Regions from separate parts of the Rhizobium sp. BK289 genome, predicted to be linked through region 3. Evidence: predicted binding sites of a transcription regulator. Region 3 holds the regulator's gene; each other region holds the start of a gene.
What was found. Region 3 encodes PhoB, which activates phosphate uptake and scavenging genes when phosphate is short. Its sites were predicted from a motif close to TGTCATNNANCTGTCAT; they were not measured.
Positions count from the first base shown of each region.

Region 1: FHT84_RS07170 (DUF2794 domain-containing protein) is a predicted target of PhoB. The motif match lies at 2,389-2,405, and genes of this name have one in related genera.
Region 2: FHT84_RS25860 (acetoacetate decarboxylase) is a predicted target of PhoB. The motif match lies at 3,946-3,962, and genes of this name have one in related genera.

Region 1 covers NZ_JACHZO010000003.1:195,657-200,709, reverse strand. Annotated here, with positions in the region: gene acnA (aconitate hydratase AcnA) at 1-1,085, shown strand, start outside; gene FHT84_RS07175 (thioredoxin family protein) at 1,345-2,088, shown strand; gene FHT84_RS07170 (DUF2794 domain-containing protein) at 2,427-2,825, shown strand; gene FHT84_RS07165 (GNAT family N-acetyltransferase) at 2,926-3,483, opposite strand; gene FHT84_RS07160 (Bax inhibitor-1/YccA family protein) at 3,600-4,340, opposite strand; gene FHT84_RS07155 (ABC transporter permease) at 4,536-5,053, opposite strand, start outside.
Region 2 covers NZ_JACHZO010000016.1:143,937-148,989, reverse strand. Annotated here, with positions in the region: gene FHT84_RS25880 (cystathionine gamma-synthase family protein) at 1-796, opposite strand, end outside; gene FHT84_RS25875 (class I SAM-dependent methyltransferase) at 1,133-1,912, shown strand; gene ppk2 (polyphosphate kinase 2) at 2,017-2,931, opposite strand; gene FHT84_RS25865 (3-hydroxybutyrate dehydrogenase) at 3,028-3,816, opposite strand; gene FHT84_RS25860 (acetoacetate decarboxylase) at 4,021-4,767, shown strand; gene FHT84_RS25855 (patatin-like phospholipase family protein) at 4,806-5,053, shown strand, end outside.
Region 3 covers NZ_JACHZO010000005.1:291,427-296,479, forward strand. Annotated here, with positions in the region: gene pstB (phosphate ABC transporter ATP-binding protein PstB) at 1-546, shown strand, start outside; gene phoU (phosphate signaling complex protein PhoU) at 598-1,311, shown strand; gene phoB (phosphate regulon transcriptional regulator PhoB) at 1,343-2,026, shown strand; gene FHT84_RS12280 (GcrA family cell cycle regulator) at 2,217-2,744, opposite strand; gene FHT84_RS12285 (hypothetical protein) at 2,871-3,164, opposite strand; gene FHT84_RS12290 (aspartate aminotransferase family protein) at 3,169-4,368, shown strand; gene argF (ornithine carbamoyltransferase) at 4,537-5,053, shown strand, end outside.

The DNA.
Region 1 (5,053 bases), on a different contig from region 3:
GCAACTTCGAAGGCCGCATCTCGCCAGACGTCCAGGCGAACTATCTTGCTTCGCCGCCGCTCGTCGTCGCCTACGCGCTCGCCGGCTCGGTGCAGCTCGACCTAACGAAGGAGCCGATCGGCGAAGACCAGAACGGCAAGCCGGTCTATCTGAAGGACATCTGGCCGACCTCGCACGAGGTTCAGGAGTTCATCCAGAAGTACGTCACCCGCGAGCTTTATGAAACCAAGTATGCCGACGTCTTCAAGGGCGACGCCAACTGGCAGGCCGTGCAGGTTCCTCCGGGCCAGACCTATGCGTGGGACGACAACTCGACCTATGTGCAGAACCCACCTTACTTCGTGGGCATGGGCAAGAAGGGCGCCGGCGTTTCCGACATCAAGGGCGCGCGCGTTCTCGGCCTCTTCGGCGACAAGATCACCACCGACCATATTTCTCCGGCCGGTTCGATCAAGGCTGCCTCGCCCGCCGGCTCGTATCTCCTCGGTCACGGCGTCGGCGTTGCCGACTTCAACCAGTACGGCACGCGCCGCGGCAACCATGAAGTCATGATGCGCGGCACCTTTGCCAACATCCGCATCCGCAATCACATGCTTGGCCCGAACGGCAAGGAAGGTGGCTACACCATCCATTATCCGTCCAAGGAAGAGACGTCGATCTACGATGCGGCCATGCAGTACAAGGCCGAGGGCGTCCCGCTCGTCATCTTCGCCGGTGTCGAATACGGCAACGGCTCGTCGCGCGACTGGGCTGCCAAGGGCACGAACCTGCTCGGCGTGCGCGCCGTGATCGCCCAGTCCTTCGAGCGCATCCACCGCTCGAACCTGGTGGGAATGGGCGTCATCCCCTTCGTCTTCGAGGAAGGCACTACCTGGGCAAGCCTCGGCCTGAAAGGCGACGAACTCGTGACGATCGAAGGCCTGGAAAACATCAAGCCACGCGAGCGTAAGATCGCCAAGATCACCTATGGCGACGGTTCCGTGAAGGATGTTCCCATCATCTGCCGTATCGATACGCTGGATGAGGTCGTCTACGTCAACAATGGCGGCATCCTGCAGACCGTTCTGCGCGATCTCGCCGCCTGATAGGCGTCTGAACTCCTCTTGCACGCCGCCGGGAAAAGTCTCCCGGCGGCGTCTTGTTTTTCACGGTGATGTGTACGGCAAGCCGTTGCCGGTCCTCTGCCTCACCCCATCGTGACTTTGCGTCATCGCGCTAAACCATTATCTCTTGTTTCAGATTTTTCGGGCTTGATGTGGGCTGGGCGGCCCCAAGGAGCGTGATTGGTCCGGGCGTGTGCACTCGTGAGTGGCGCCGGAATTTTGCGAAAGAGGTAAAAGGGAAATGCGCCTTCGATTTTCGGCTCCACTTCTGGCAGGCATCGTGCTCGCAAGTTCGCTGCATGCGCAGGAAGCCCCGAAGATCAAGGGCGTTGTCGAACTCTTCACCTCGCAGGGCTGCGCCTCCTGTCCTCCCGCCGACGCGGCGTTCCGCAAGCTGATCCGCCAGGGCAATGTCGTCGCGCTCGCCTATCATGTCGACTATTGGAACTATCTCGGCTGGAACGATACAATGGCGTCCAAGGACAATACGGCGCGCCAATATGCCTATGCCCGCTCGATGGGACGCAGCGGGGTCTATACGCCACAGGCGATCGTCAACGGCAGGGACCATATGAACGGCGCCGATCTCGACGCCATCAATGTCAAGCTCGACGATTTCCAGCGTGACGGCGAAGGACTGACGGTTCCGGTGAATGCCGCCACCAAGGGCGACGAACTCGAGATCAAGATCGGCGCCGGCGCCGGCAAGGCCAATGTTGTTGTCGTCTATTTCGACAAGGAACAGATGGTGGCGCCGAAAGGCGGCGAAAACACCGGCCAGCAGATTGCCTACATGCATGCCGTATCGGACGTCGAGACCGTGGGCATGTGGGATGGCAAGGCCATGAGCCTGGTATTGCCCTCCACCGTGCTTGAAAAGGCCGGCCGAAGGGGCCTTGCCGTCCTTCTGCAATCGTCGACGCCTTCGGGCGATCCGGCCGCCATTCTTGGAGCGACGGTTCTGACCATCGGCTCGGACGGCTGAGCGGCATTTCTGAATTTTGACTGGTGCCGAAAGGCTCCCTATTTTTGCGGGCGCCAAAAAGGGCCCTATTTTGGCTGTACCAAAAAGGGGAGGTGCCCGGCGGGGACGCATTCGGGGCTGGGGTTTAATCGATACGCCCCGGCCGGGCCGTTTGACGCGGCGGCGCCAAACGGCTGCCTATACTTCCTGTAAATTGGGCGTCGTTTTGTCTGAAATGCGGCGTTGCCGAGATGCTTTCGGGCACGGGAAAAAAATTGTGAGCCGTCAGCCGTCTTGCAATTTGGTGCGGCTGAGGCAAACTGTCATTCTCCTGTCATGAGATAACCCTTGGGGGATTGATGACTGATCAGCCGGATTTGCGACGCGGCGAACGCCCTTCCGCCGATACTAATTCCACCGTCGTCGATCTCAGAGAATACAAACAAAGCAAGGATCCGCTACCGGTGACCTTCCATCGCCGGGAGCTGGACGCGATTTTGTGGATCTACGGCCGCATGGTTGGCGAAGGTGAGTGGCGCGACTACGCCATCGACCATCTGAAGGACAAGGCGGTTTTCTCCGTCTTCAAGCGCTCCGGTGAGATGCCGCTCTTCCGCATCGAAAAGAATCCGAAGCTCGCCGCCAAGCAGGGCGCCTTTTCCGTCGTCAACACCAACGGCATGATCCTGAAGCGTGGCCACGAGGTGCAGCAGGTTCTGAAGGTGTTCGACAAGCAGCTGAAGCTGGTGGAGAAGTAGTTTCTCGTCATTGGCTACGCGCTTGTGGCGAGTGTGGCACCCCCTCTGTCACTTTGTGACAGAGGGGGTGCCAGAGGTTCGGCATAAAGGCAGCTCGACACTACTCCCCAAACAACGTCCCCGGATAAACCGACGGATCCGGATCGGTTTCCGCGCCGTCTCCGAGCGCTTTCTGCATCAGCATCGTATCCAACCATCGGCCATGCTTGTAGCCGGTGCCTTTCAAAAGGCCGGTTTCGGTGAAGCCTGCGGCGCGATGCACGGCGACGGAGGCGGGATGGACGCCGCCGATGACGGCGATCATCTGGCGGAAGCCGAGCGCCTCGCAGCGTTCGACGAGCGCGTCGAGCAGCAGCCTGCCGATGCCGCGACCGCGCGCCTCCGGCGCCAGATAGATCGAATCCTCCACCATCCAGCGATAGGCCGGCCGCGTGCGGAACGCCGAGGCGTAGGCATAGCCCAGGAACGCGCCGGTCTCGTCTTCGGCGACGAGATAGGGATAGCCCTTTTCACAGATTGCCTGGAAACGGTCTGCCATCTCGTCCTGGGTCGGCGGCGTGATCTCATAGCTCGCGGTGCCGTTGAGAACGGAGTCGCGATAGATTGCTGTGATATGGGGAAGGTCGTCTGCGGTAGCGTTGCGAAGGCTGACGGACATTGTTTTCATTGCCTGATCTGCGGTTTGCGAAGGCCGCTATCAAATAGCAGGGTTATCGGCCAGGCAAATAAAAAGGCGGCCGAGGCCGCCTTTTCGCTACTCATTTCATGCTGCGATCAACGGCGGTTGCCCATGAACTGCAGCAGGAACATGAATAGGTTGATGAAGTCGAGGTAGAGCGACAGGGCGCCCATGATCGCCTTGCGGCCAGCCACGGTCACGTCGTCGGCTTCGTAGTACATTTCCTTGATCCGCTGCGTATCCCAGGCGGTGAGGCCGGCGAAGATCAGGACGCCGATCACGGAGATGGCGAACTGCAGGGCGGACGAAGCCAGGAAGATGTTGACGAGCGTTGCGATGATCAGGCCGAAGAGACCCATCATCAGGAACGAGCCCATCGCGGACAAATCACGCTTCGTCGTGTATCCGAACAGCGACAGCGCGCCGAAGGAGGCGGCGGTCACGAAGAAGGTCTGCACGACGCTCTGGCCGGTGTAGATGATGAAGATCGACGACAGCGACAATCCCACCAGTGCGGCGTAGACCCAGAAGGTCGTCGTCGCGGCGGCCACGCTCATGCGGTTGATCCTGAAGCTCAGGAAGAAGACCATTGCCAGCGGGGCGAGAATGACAACCCACTTCAGCGGGCTGAGATAGATCGCCTGGCCGAAGGCCGTGATCTGTCCGTTTGCAAAGGCGAGCGAGAAGGATAGATAGGCGGCAACACCCGTGATCGCCAGACCCAGCGCCATCAGGTTATAGACCTTGAGCATGTAGGCTCGAAGGCCCTCGTCTATCATCGCACCGGATTGCGCACCGCTCTGCGCCCGGTTTTGGTAATTGCGGAAGTCAGCCATGTTTTCCTCTTTCAAGCTCCGATTTGATTACGGTGTCGGGTCTCTCGAGGCCCAGGCGCCGCTGCGGAGCTCAGCATGCCTGCAGAGAATATGAGGCTTTCGGGCCTCATACACAAGGGTCAAGCGATCCGGCGCAGGTTAAATCGATGTAATATCGAGCCGTTTTGCCGGCTTCCGGTTCATCTCCGCAACGAATCAGAGCTCGCGCAGAACAGGCGCCGCCTTCTGGCCCAGGATGCGCCAGGTGCCGATCAGGCCGATGCCGACGGTCAGCACCAGGGCGATGATCAGCGTCGAGAAGGCGACGTCGGGCAGGAAAGCCGACGGCAGGCGCATGATGCGGCTGACGATATACCAGGCGGATGCGGAGCCGGCGATCAGCGCGAAGATGGCGGTCGCCGCGCCGAGGATCAGATATTCGTAGCTGAAGGCGCGAATGAGTGTCGCGCGCGTCGCGCCGAGCGTCTTGAGGATGACCGCATCATGCGTGCGGGCGCGGTTGCCGGCGGCAAGCGCTCCCGCCAGCACGAGCACGGATGCGATGAGCGCGACGGAGGCGGCGGAACGGATCGCCGTCGCCAGCTGTCCCACGAGCGTGTTGACGACATCGAGTGCATCCTTTACGCGGACGCTTGTGATGGTCGGGTAGGTATTGGTGACTTTCCTCAGGATTGCGGCCTCCTGAGCGGAGGTGGCCGAAGCGTCGGTCAATG
Region 2 (5,053 bases), on a different contig from region 3:
CCTTGACCTGTTTGATGACGGCCTTGGAGCCAAGGGCGGCACCGGCGATCAGGTCGGAATGACCGCCGACATATTTGGTCAGCGAATAAAGGGAGATATCGGCGCCGTGCTCGATCGGGCGCTGGAAGACCGGTCCCAGCAAGGTATTGTCGCACGCGATGATCGGCGTGTGACCCTGCCTCTTGCCGATCGCATAGGCCACGCGGCGGATCATGGCGATATCGACCAGGCTATTGGTCGGATTGGCGGGCGTCTCCACGAGAATGACGGACACTCGGCCCTTGGTCATTGCTTCCTCGGCACTCGCCATTACCGAGGTTTCGCTGACGCCATCGGCGAACCCCACCGCCGCAACGCCGAGATTGAGGAATGTCTTGGCGATAAGCGTTTCCGTACCGCCATAGAGTGGCTGGGAATGCAGGATCGCATCGCCAGGGCGGACGAAGGTCAGCAGCGTGGTGGCGATCGCCGACATGCCGGAGGAGAACAGCGCGCCGCTTTCCGTCCGCTCGTAGACGGCAAGGCGGTCTTCGACGATTTCACTGTTGGGGTGGTTGAAGCGCGAATAGACGAGGCCGACGCCCCTGCCTGCCGGCGGCTCGTTGCGGCCGGAGATGTAGTTGAAGAAATCCCGCCCGTCCTCGGCCGATTTGAAGACGAAGGTGGAAGTCAGGAAAACGGGCGGCTTGACCGCGCCCTCGGACAGCTCGGGGTCGTAGCCGTAATTCAGCATCTGCGTTTCGGGATGCAGGGCGTGGTTGCCGATATGCGTTTTCGAGGGATGCGGCGCAGTCATGACGGTCTCCTCGGCCGATGAAGTGAATTTTAGACTCACATTATACATCACTTAAGGTGCCGGCTCGCTATTCGCCATTGGCTGCGATTCAGTTTCGATATTGGCGCTGATATAGGCTGGAACTATCCAACCCGCGCATCACTATCCGAAATACGACAGAAAGGTCGCTATATTCGTTAGCAGCGCTCGTCTTGACACAGTCCCATCCCAGTTTCGAGGGCCTGCGGCTTCGCTATGCGCGGTCCTTGCAGAAGCGATGCATTTTTCAACCGGCTGCTTCCTGTCGATGAGGTGTTCGGTGGCGAAATGCGCGAAGAAAACAAGTGGGGTTTACATTTGAAATCGAGCGTTCGAAAATTTGTATTTCGCGATCTTCAGAAAATCGATGGTTATATCGACCCGCCGGATGCGCTTGTCTTCCTGTCGTTAATCGAAAAGCAAAGGCAGGAGAAACTCGACGGCGGCCTCGTCGAAATCGGGGTCTATTATGGGCGGTCCTATTTCTTGCTGCGCAAGATCAGCGCACCCGATGACAATGTGCTTGCAATCGACCTCTTCGACATAGAACCGGGCGGTGCGCAATATCAACGCTTCCTCGACAACGGGAGATCACTGGGCATTCCTGTCGACGAAGATCTCGTCATAACCGGCGATAGCACCAGGCTCGATCCGCAAGCCATCATCGACAAGGTTGGGCAGGTTCGTTTTTTCAGCATCGATGGAGGACATTTGCTTCGCCACATCGTTGCCGACAGCCGGTTGGCGAAGAGCGTGCTGGCCGATCATGGCATCATCGCCTTCGACGATACGTTCAATCCAGCCTGGCCGGAGGTGACGATCGGTGTCTCGGATTTTCTGCGCAGGAACAGCGATACCTTTGCCGCCTTCTGCATGACAAAGTACAAGACCTATGTCTGCCGGCGGGATTTTCATGAGGTCTATCGAGCCGCGCTTGGCAAGGCACGGCATCTTCTGCCATTCGAGCATGCGGAGATGGATTTTCTCGGCTCGAAAGTCCTCAGGCTGCACAATCCCATCAACCGGAGGGTCGCCTATGAACTCCTGCAGCGGCTGGGCTTGGGCGCCGTATCCGAATGGGCCTATCGCCCAGTCTGACTTCGGGCCGGCCTTGCTTACCGATAGGCGGAGTTAAAGGGATTTCGTTTTTCAAGTAATCCTTCAGAGGGGCCCGGCCGAGGCGGACCCCTCATCGATCCTGATCAGTAGATTTCCGGCACGTACATTTCCGGCGGCACCGGCGTGCGGTGATAGTCTGCATTGCGCATGCGTTCCGGCAGCACGATTTCCGGCTTCGGTACGCTTTCGTAAGGGATCTGCGTCAGCAGATGGGCGATGCAGTTGAGACGCGCCTTCTTCTTGTCGACGGCATGGACGACCCACCACGGCGCTTCCGGAATATGCGTGCGTTCCAGCATCTCTTCCTTGGCCTTGGTGTATTCCTCCCAATGCACGCGGCTCTGCAGGTCCATCGGCGAAAGCTTCCACTGCTTCAGCGGGTCCTGGATGCGCATGTTGAAGCGGAATTCCTGCTCCTCGTCGGTAATCGAGAACCAGTATTTCAGGAGAATGATGCCGGAGCGTACGAGCATGCGCTCGAAATCCGGCACGGAGCGGAAAAACTCCTCCAATTCCTCCGGCGAGCAGAAGCCCATGACGCGCTCGACGCCGGCGCGGTTATACCAGCTGCGGTCGAACAGCACCATTTCGCCAGCCGTCGGCAGGTGGGCGGCATAGCGCTGGAAATACCATTGGTGCCGCTCGCGCTCGGTCGGAGCCGGCAGTGCGACCACGCGGCAGACGCGCGGATTGAGGCGCTGCGTGACACGCTTGATGGCGCCGCCCTTGCCGGCGGAATCGCGGCCCTCGAACAGCACGACGACCTTGAGTTTCTTGTACTGCACCCAATCCTGCAGGCGCACCAGCTCGTGCTGGAGGCGGAAGAGTTCGCGGAAATAGACACGGCGGTCCAGCGCCGTTTCGCCTTCGCCGATAAGGCCTTCTGCGACCAATTCGTCCAGCCGGTCCTCTTCAAGCTGCATCTCCAGCTCTTCGTCGAAGCTGTCGACGATCTCATCCTTGATGCGGCTGAGCGGATCCTGGGTTTCATCAGTCATTATGCGCCTCCTGCTCTGTTTTCATGTTGATGCTGTGGCCTATAGCCACAGAAAGCCGGCGCGGTTTTCGAACCTGCGCCGGCTATGGTTTCGGCATTACTCAGCGGTCCAGCCGCCGTCGACGGAAAGCGTCGTGCCGGTAATCTGCTTGGCGGCGTCGCCGCAGAGGAAGACGGCGATGGCGGCCACTTCGTCGACGGTCACGAATTCCTTCGTTGGCTGGGCGGCGAGCAGCACATCGTGCTTGACCTGCTCCTCCGTCATGTTGCGCGCCTTCATCGTCTCGGGGATCTGCTTCTCGACGAGCGGCGTCCAGACATAGCCGGGTGCGATGGAGTTGACGGTCACGCCGTCCTGCGCGGCTTCGAGCGCGATGGTCTTCGTGAGGCCGGTGATCCCGTGCTTGGCCGAGACATAGGCGGACTTGAAAGGCGAGGCGACCAGTGCGTGTGCCGAGGACGTGTTGATGATGCGGCCCCATTTGCGTGCCTTCATGCCGGGAATGGCTGCCTTGATGGCGTAGAAGGCGGCAAGCAGGTTGATGCGGATGATCGCTTCCCATTTGTCGTCGGGAAACTCCTCGATCGGGGCCACGAACTGGATGCCGGCATTATTGACGAGGATATCGAGGCTGCCGAAGGCCTCCTCGGCTTCGCGCACCATTGATGTCACTTCTTCGCCATTCATCATGTTGGCGCCGGAGTAGCGGCATTGCACGCCGAAATCGGCTTCGATGGCAGCCCGTTCCTTTTCGATCGCATCGGCATCGCCGAGGCCGTTGATCGTTACATTCGCGCCTTCGGCGGCAAAGGCGCGGGCGATCGCAAGGCCGATACCGCTCGTCGAACCGGTGACCAGCGCATTCTTCGAAATCAACGAACCCATTAGGCTACTCCCGCGATCGCTTTGACATGGTTGGGTAAGGGGAAATGCTCAGGATGAGCGCACACTGCCAGCCGGATATGTCGCTTTGATAACAGTGGCCGGTCCGCTCCCGCGCAACCATTTGGCAGCTGACACTTCACTGTCATGCAACCGTGCAAGTTTTCGCTCCGGCGCCCGGCGATTTCCTCCAACGACGGACATAAGATGAAGGTCGAAGACATTCTGAAGCATGCCTATGCTATGCCGCTGACCAACCCTTCCTATCCCCCGGGACCCTACCGATTCTTCGATCGCGAATATATCATCATCACCTACCGCACCACGCGCGAGGCGCTTGAGGCTGTCGTGCCGGAGCCGCTCGAAATCGACGAGCCGCTGGTGAAATACGAATTCATCCGCATGCCCGATTCCACTGGTTTCGGCGACTATACCGAGACCGGACAGGTCATCCCCGTGCGATATCGCGGGCAGCGGGGCGGCTATGTCCACTCCATGTATCTCGATGACGATGCGCCGATCACCGGCGGCCGCGAAATCTGGGGCTTTCCGAAGAAGCTTGCCAGTCCGAAGATCGTCAACGAGGGCGAGGTCATCGTCGGCACGCTGCATTACGGCAGCGTTCTCTGCGCGACCGGAACGATGGGTTACAAGCACAAGCCGATCGAGCAAGGACCGCTTTTGTCCGCCCTCTCGGAGCCGAATTTCCTGATCAAGATCGTGCCGCATGTCGATGCGACCCCGCGCATCTGCGAGCTCGTGCGCTACTATCTGACCGATATCACGATCAAGGAAGCCTGGACCTCGCCCGCTGCTCTCGATCTCAGGCCGCATGTCATGGCCGACGTGGCGCGGCTGCCTGTGCTGGAAGTGGTTTCGGCGGTTCATTTCACTGCCGATCTGACGCTTGGGCTTGGCGAAGTCGTTCACGACTATCTCGCCGAGCGCAGGTAACTGAAAGCCTCATTGTTAGACCTTAGTGGAGACGGACCGTGCTTGAACGAAACACCAAGGCCGCAGCCCCGACCATCCCGGAAATTGCCGCTCAATATGATCGCGTCGCCCTGGTCTTTCAGGGCGGCGGCGCGCTCGGCGCCTATCAGGCCGGCGTCTACCAGGCGCTTGCCGAAGCCGGATGCGAGCCGACCTGGCTTTCGGGTGTGTCGATCGGCGCGGTCAATGCCGCCATTATCGCCGGCAACGAACCAAGCCGGCGCCTGCAGCGTCTTGAACAGTTCTG
Region 3 (5,053 bases):
GACGTCTACGACAACAGCATCGATGTCGTGGAATTGCGCGCCCGCGTCGGCATGGTCTTCCAGAAGCCCAACCCGTTTCCGAAGTCGATCTACGAAAATGTCGCCTACGGGCCGCGCATCCATGGCCTGCATCGCTCCAAGGCCGATCTCGATCATATCGTCGAGACCAGCCTGCAGAAGGCGGGCCTGTGGGGCGAGGTCAAGGACAGGCTTCATGATGCTGGCACCAGCCTGTCGGGCGGTCAGCAGCAGCGTCTGTGCATTGCGCGCGCCGTTGCCGTCAGTCCGGAAGTCATCTTGATGGACGAGCCGTGCTCGGCGCTCGATCCGATCGCAACGGCGAAGGTCGAGGATCTCATTCACGAGCTGCGGGAAAACTTCACGATCGTCATCGTGACGCATTCCATGCAGCAGGCCGCCCGCGTTTCGCAGCGCACCGCAATGTTTCATCTCGGCCATCTGGTCGAGGAGAACGACACCGATAAAATGTTCACCAATCCCGACGATTACCGCACGCAGGATTACATCATGGGCCGTTTTGGTTGATGATATCAAGCGCGCGGCCCCTTTCACACAGTTCACCTTGAGGATAGAAAAATGGTCTCCACACACATTCTCTCTGCCTATGACGAAGACCTGAAGTTCCTGACGCGCCGTATTGCGGAAATGGGCGGCCTGGCCGAGCAGATGGTCAGCGACAGCGTACGCGCATTGGTCCAAAGCGATGCTGCCCTTGCGCAGAAGGTCATCTCCGACGACGTCGTTCTCGACCATGCCGAGCGCGAAGTCGGCGACAAGGCGATCGTCACCATCGCCCGCCGTCAGCCGATGGCAGCCGACCTTCGTGAAATCATGGGATCGATCCGCATCGCTTCCGATCTGGAGCGCGTCGGCGATCTCGGCAAGAACACCGCCAAGCGCGTCATCGCCGTGCAGGGCACCGGCGTTCCGCGCCGTCTCGCCCGCGGCATCGAACACCTTTCCGAATTGGCACTGAGCCAGCTCAAGGAAGTTCTGGATGTCTACGCCACCCGTTCGCCCGACAAGGCCGTATCGATCCGTGAGCGCGACGAGGAAATCGACGCCATGTACACCTCGCTCTTCCGCGAGATGCTGACCTACATGATGGAAGATCCGCGCAACATCACCACCTGCACGCATCTTCTCTTCTGCGCCAAGAACATCGAGCGCATCGGCGACCATGCCACCAACATCGCCGAGACGATCTATTACATGGCGACCGGCGCTCAGCCCGAAGGCGAGCGTCCGAAGGATGATACCGCCAATACCGTCGGCGCGGTGACGGAATAATCTGGAAGTGAAGAAAGGAGACCATAAGCGCATGGTTCCGAGAGTTGCTGTTGTAGAAGACGAGGAAGCGCTCAGCGTTCTGCTGCGCTACAATCTTGAGGCCGAAGGCTTCGAGGTCGACACGATCCTAAGAGGCGATGAGGCTGAGCTGCGTCTCCAGGAGCGCATCCCCGATCTCCTGATCCTCGACTGGATGCTCCCCGGCGTATCGGGCATAGAGCTCTGCCGCCGGCTGCGCATGCGGCCGGAGACGGAGCGCCTGCCGATCATCATGCTGACGGCCCGCGGCGAGGAAAGCGAGCGCGTGCGCGGGCTTTCGACCGGCGCGGACGACTATGTCGTCAAGCCGTTCTCGACGCCGGAGCTGATGGCCCGCGTCAAGGCGATGCTGCGGCGTGCCCGTCCGGAGGTGCTCTCCACGGTGCTGCGTTGCGGCGATATCGAGCTCGATCGCGAAACTCATCGCGTTCACCGCAAGAGCCGCGAAGTGCGGCTGGGGCCGACGGAATTCCGCCTGCTGGAATTCCTGATGTCCTCGCCCGGCCGCGTCTTCTCGCGCTCGCAGCTGCTCGACGGCGTCTGGGGTCACGATATCTATGTCGACGAACGCACGGTCGACGTCCATGTCGGCCGCCTGCGCAAGGCGCTCAATTTCTCCAATATGCAGGATGTCATCCGTACCGTTCGCGGCGCGGGCTATTCCATGGAAGCCTGAGCGGCTTGCCGCTCGGGTATCAACATTACAGCTCCACGCGTCTTTCAAGACGCGTTAAGGTCGCTGTAACATCTTGAAATGCTGCATAATTTTCTCTTAAATCGATTCCGGTTTAAGGAATTATGCAGGAGCGGCGGAAATAGAAAAACGGGCCTCGAGGGGCCTGTTGCTCTTTGTCTTGCTGTCACTTTCAGCCGTTGTTGCGCCGGCGGTCATGCACTGGCTGGTAGGCCATGCGCTGATGATAGGTGCAGTAGGGCGACGAATCCGGGCTGTCATTGCCGCAGAAGTGGAAATCGTCCTTCAGCGGATCGCCGACCGGCCATTTGCAGGTGCGCTCCGTCAGCTCCGTCAGGCCGAGGCGGCGGGAGATCGGAACGACGACGTTCGCAGCCGGGCGATACTGGATTTCGTTGACGGAATCGACCTCGATCTCTTCCTTCAGCATGGTTACGCCCTGCTGGCGGGTGACGACCGTCCGTGTTGCAACGCGCGATCCGTAGCTCGTGGCGCGGGGTGCTGCAGCACTGCGCTTCGGCGTGCGCGTCGCGGTTGCCGTGCCGCCGGCCTTCGCTCGGCCGGGAAGGTTCAGGCGATGTACCTTGCCGATAACGGCATTACGGCTCACGCCACCGAGCTGCGCAGCGATCTGGCTGGCGCTCAACCCTTCGGACCATAGCTTTTTCAGCTTCTCGACGCGTTCGTCTGTCCAATTCATGCCCTGTCTCCGCTGTCGCGTTTCCGATGGCAGAATCCCTCACCATTGCCTCGCATGGGAACGAGGCGCGAAACGCTCTAAAATTGTGGTGACTAGTTCCGCCGCATGCAGTCTAGCAATTGCTTTTTAACCTAGTGTGAGGCTGACTCCGTGACAAGAGTCGCGGGAATCTTGAGGAATCGATTTCGAGGTTTTCCCCAACTTGCTGCCCCGGCGTGGCATTTCTGCAATAGGAGCCGCCGAAGCCGTCTCTTTTGCCGGCAAGCGCTTTCTCGCACCTGCTAAAACGGCAGTTTTGTTGACATCGCGGTGCAAAACATCAATAGTGCCCAGGCCGCCGCAAGGCGGCATTTTTGATTTTTTCGGGCCCGTTTCATCAAATGGAAGCGATCGGTCCTTAAAGTTGTGATCAGGAGACATGGCCATGGCCGAGACCACGCCGCTTTACGACACCTACCTGCGCGCTCCGCTGCGGTTCGAGCGAGGCGAGGGCGTCTGGCTGGTTACCGAAAACGGCGAGCGCTATCTCGATTTCGCAGCCGGCGTGGCAGTCAATTCGCTGGGTCATGCCCATCCTCATCTGGTCGCCGAATTGAAGGCGCAGGCCGACAAGGTCTGGCACCTGTCCAACCTCTATGAAGTACCGGGCCAGGAAAAGCTGTCGAAGCGTCTGACGGAAGTGACATTCGCCGACAAGGTGTTCTTCACCAATTCGGGCGCGGAGGCGCTGGAATGTGCCATCAAGACGGCGCGGCGCTATCAGTTTGCCAAGGGGCATCCCGAAAAGTTCCATATCATCACCTTCGAAGGCGCCTTCCACGGCCGCACCATCGCGACGATCGCCGCCGGTGGCCAGGAGAAGTATATCGAAGGCTTCGGTCCGAAGGCGCCGGGTTTCGATCAGGTGCCGTTCGGCGATCTCGATGCCGTGCGTGCCGCCATTACGGATGCGACGGCTGGAATCCTCATTGAACCAGTTCAGGGCGAGGGCGGCATTCGTCCCGCGACCAACGAGTTCCTGCGCGGACTGCGTGAGATCTGCGATGAGCACGGCCTGCTTTTGATCCTCGACGAAGTACAGTGTGGCGTCGGCCGCACGGGCAAGCTCTTCGCCTACGAATGGGCCGGGATCAAGCCGGATATCATGGCGGTCGCCAAGGGCATCGGCGGCGGTTTCCCGCTCGGCGCCTGCCTTGCGACGGCGGAAGCCGCCTCAGGCATGAAGGCGGGAACGCACGGCTCGACCTATGGCGGCAATCCGCTCGCCATGGCGGTCGGCAATGCCGTTCTCGACATCGTGCTTGCCGAAGGCTTCCTGCAGCATGTGCGCGATGTCGCCCTGGTGTTCCGCCAGGGGCTCGCCTCGCTCAAGGACCGCTTTCCCGATATCATCGAGGACGTTCGCGGTGAAGGCCTGATGCTCGGCATCAAGGCGGCCATTCCGCAGGGAGAGCTGCTGCAGGCAATCCGTGCCGAGCATCTGCTCGGCGTTCCGGCCGGCGACAACGTCATCCGCCTGCTGCCGCCGCTGGTCGTTACAGCCGAAGAAGCACGCGAAGGTCTTGCTCGCCTGGAGCGAGCCGCCGAGCGTGCGCGCGCTGCCCGCACGAAAAAATCGGCTTGAGTTCAACGCCCGTAGATGGGGCGATTACTGCGCCGCGCGTCGAGGCGACGCGCAAGGGCGCAGTAACATTTAGGAATCGCATAAGCTTTCCATAAATCGATGCCGATTTAAGGGCTTATGCGTGCCCCACGCGGGCGTTATTGTTTTTTCTGGAGCACAGGTAAGGACATGGCTTCTCCGAAACACTTTCTCGATCTCTCTGCCGTCCCGGCTGCCGATCTGCGCAATATCATCGACGATGCGATCGTCCGAAAGAGCGCGCAGAAGGCTGGCACGGCCGACAAGCCGCTCGCCGGCAAGATGCTGGCGATGATCTTCGAGAAGCCGTCCACCCGTACCCGCGTTTCCTTCGATGTCGGCATGCGTCAGCTGGGCGGCGAGACGCTGTTCCTCTCCGGCACGGAAATGCAGCTTGGCCGCGCCGAAACGATAGGCGATACGGCGAAGGTGCTGTCGCGCTATGTCGACGCGATCATGATCCGCACGACCGATCATTCCCGCCTGCTGGAGCTCGCTGAACATGCGACCGTTCCGGTCATCAATGCGCTGACCGACGATACGCATCCCTGCCAGATCATGGCTGATATCATGACCTTCGAAGAGCATCGCGGCCCCATCAAGGGCAAGACGCTCGCCTGGACGGGCGACGGCAACAACGTGCTGCATTCGCTGATCGAAGGTGCGG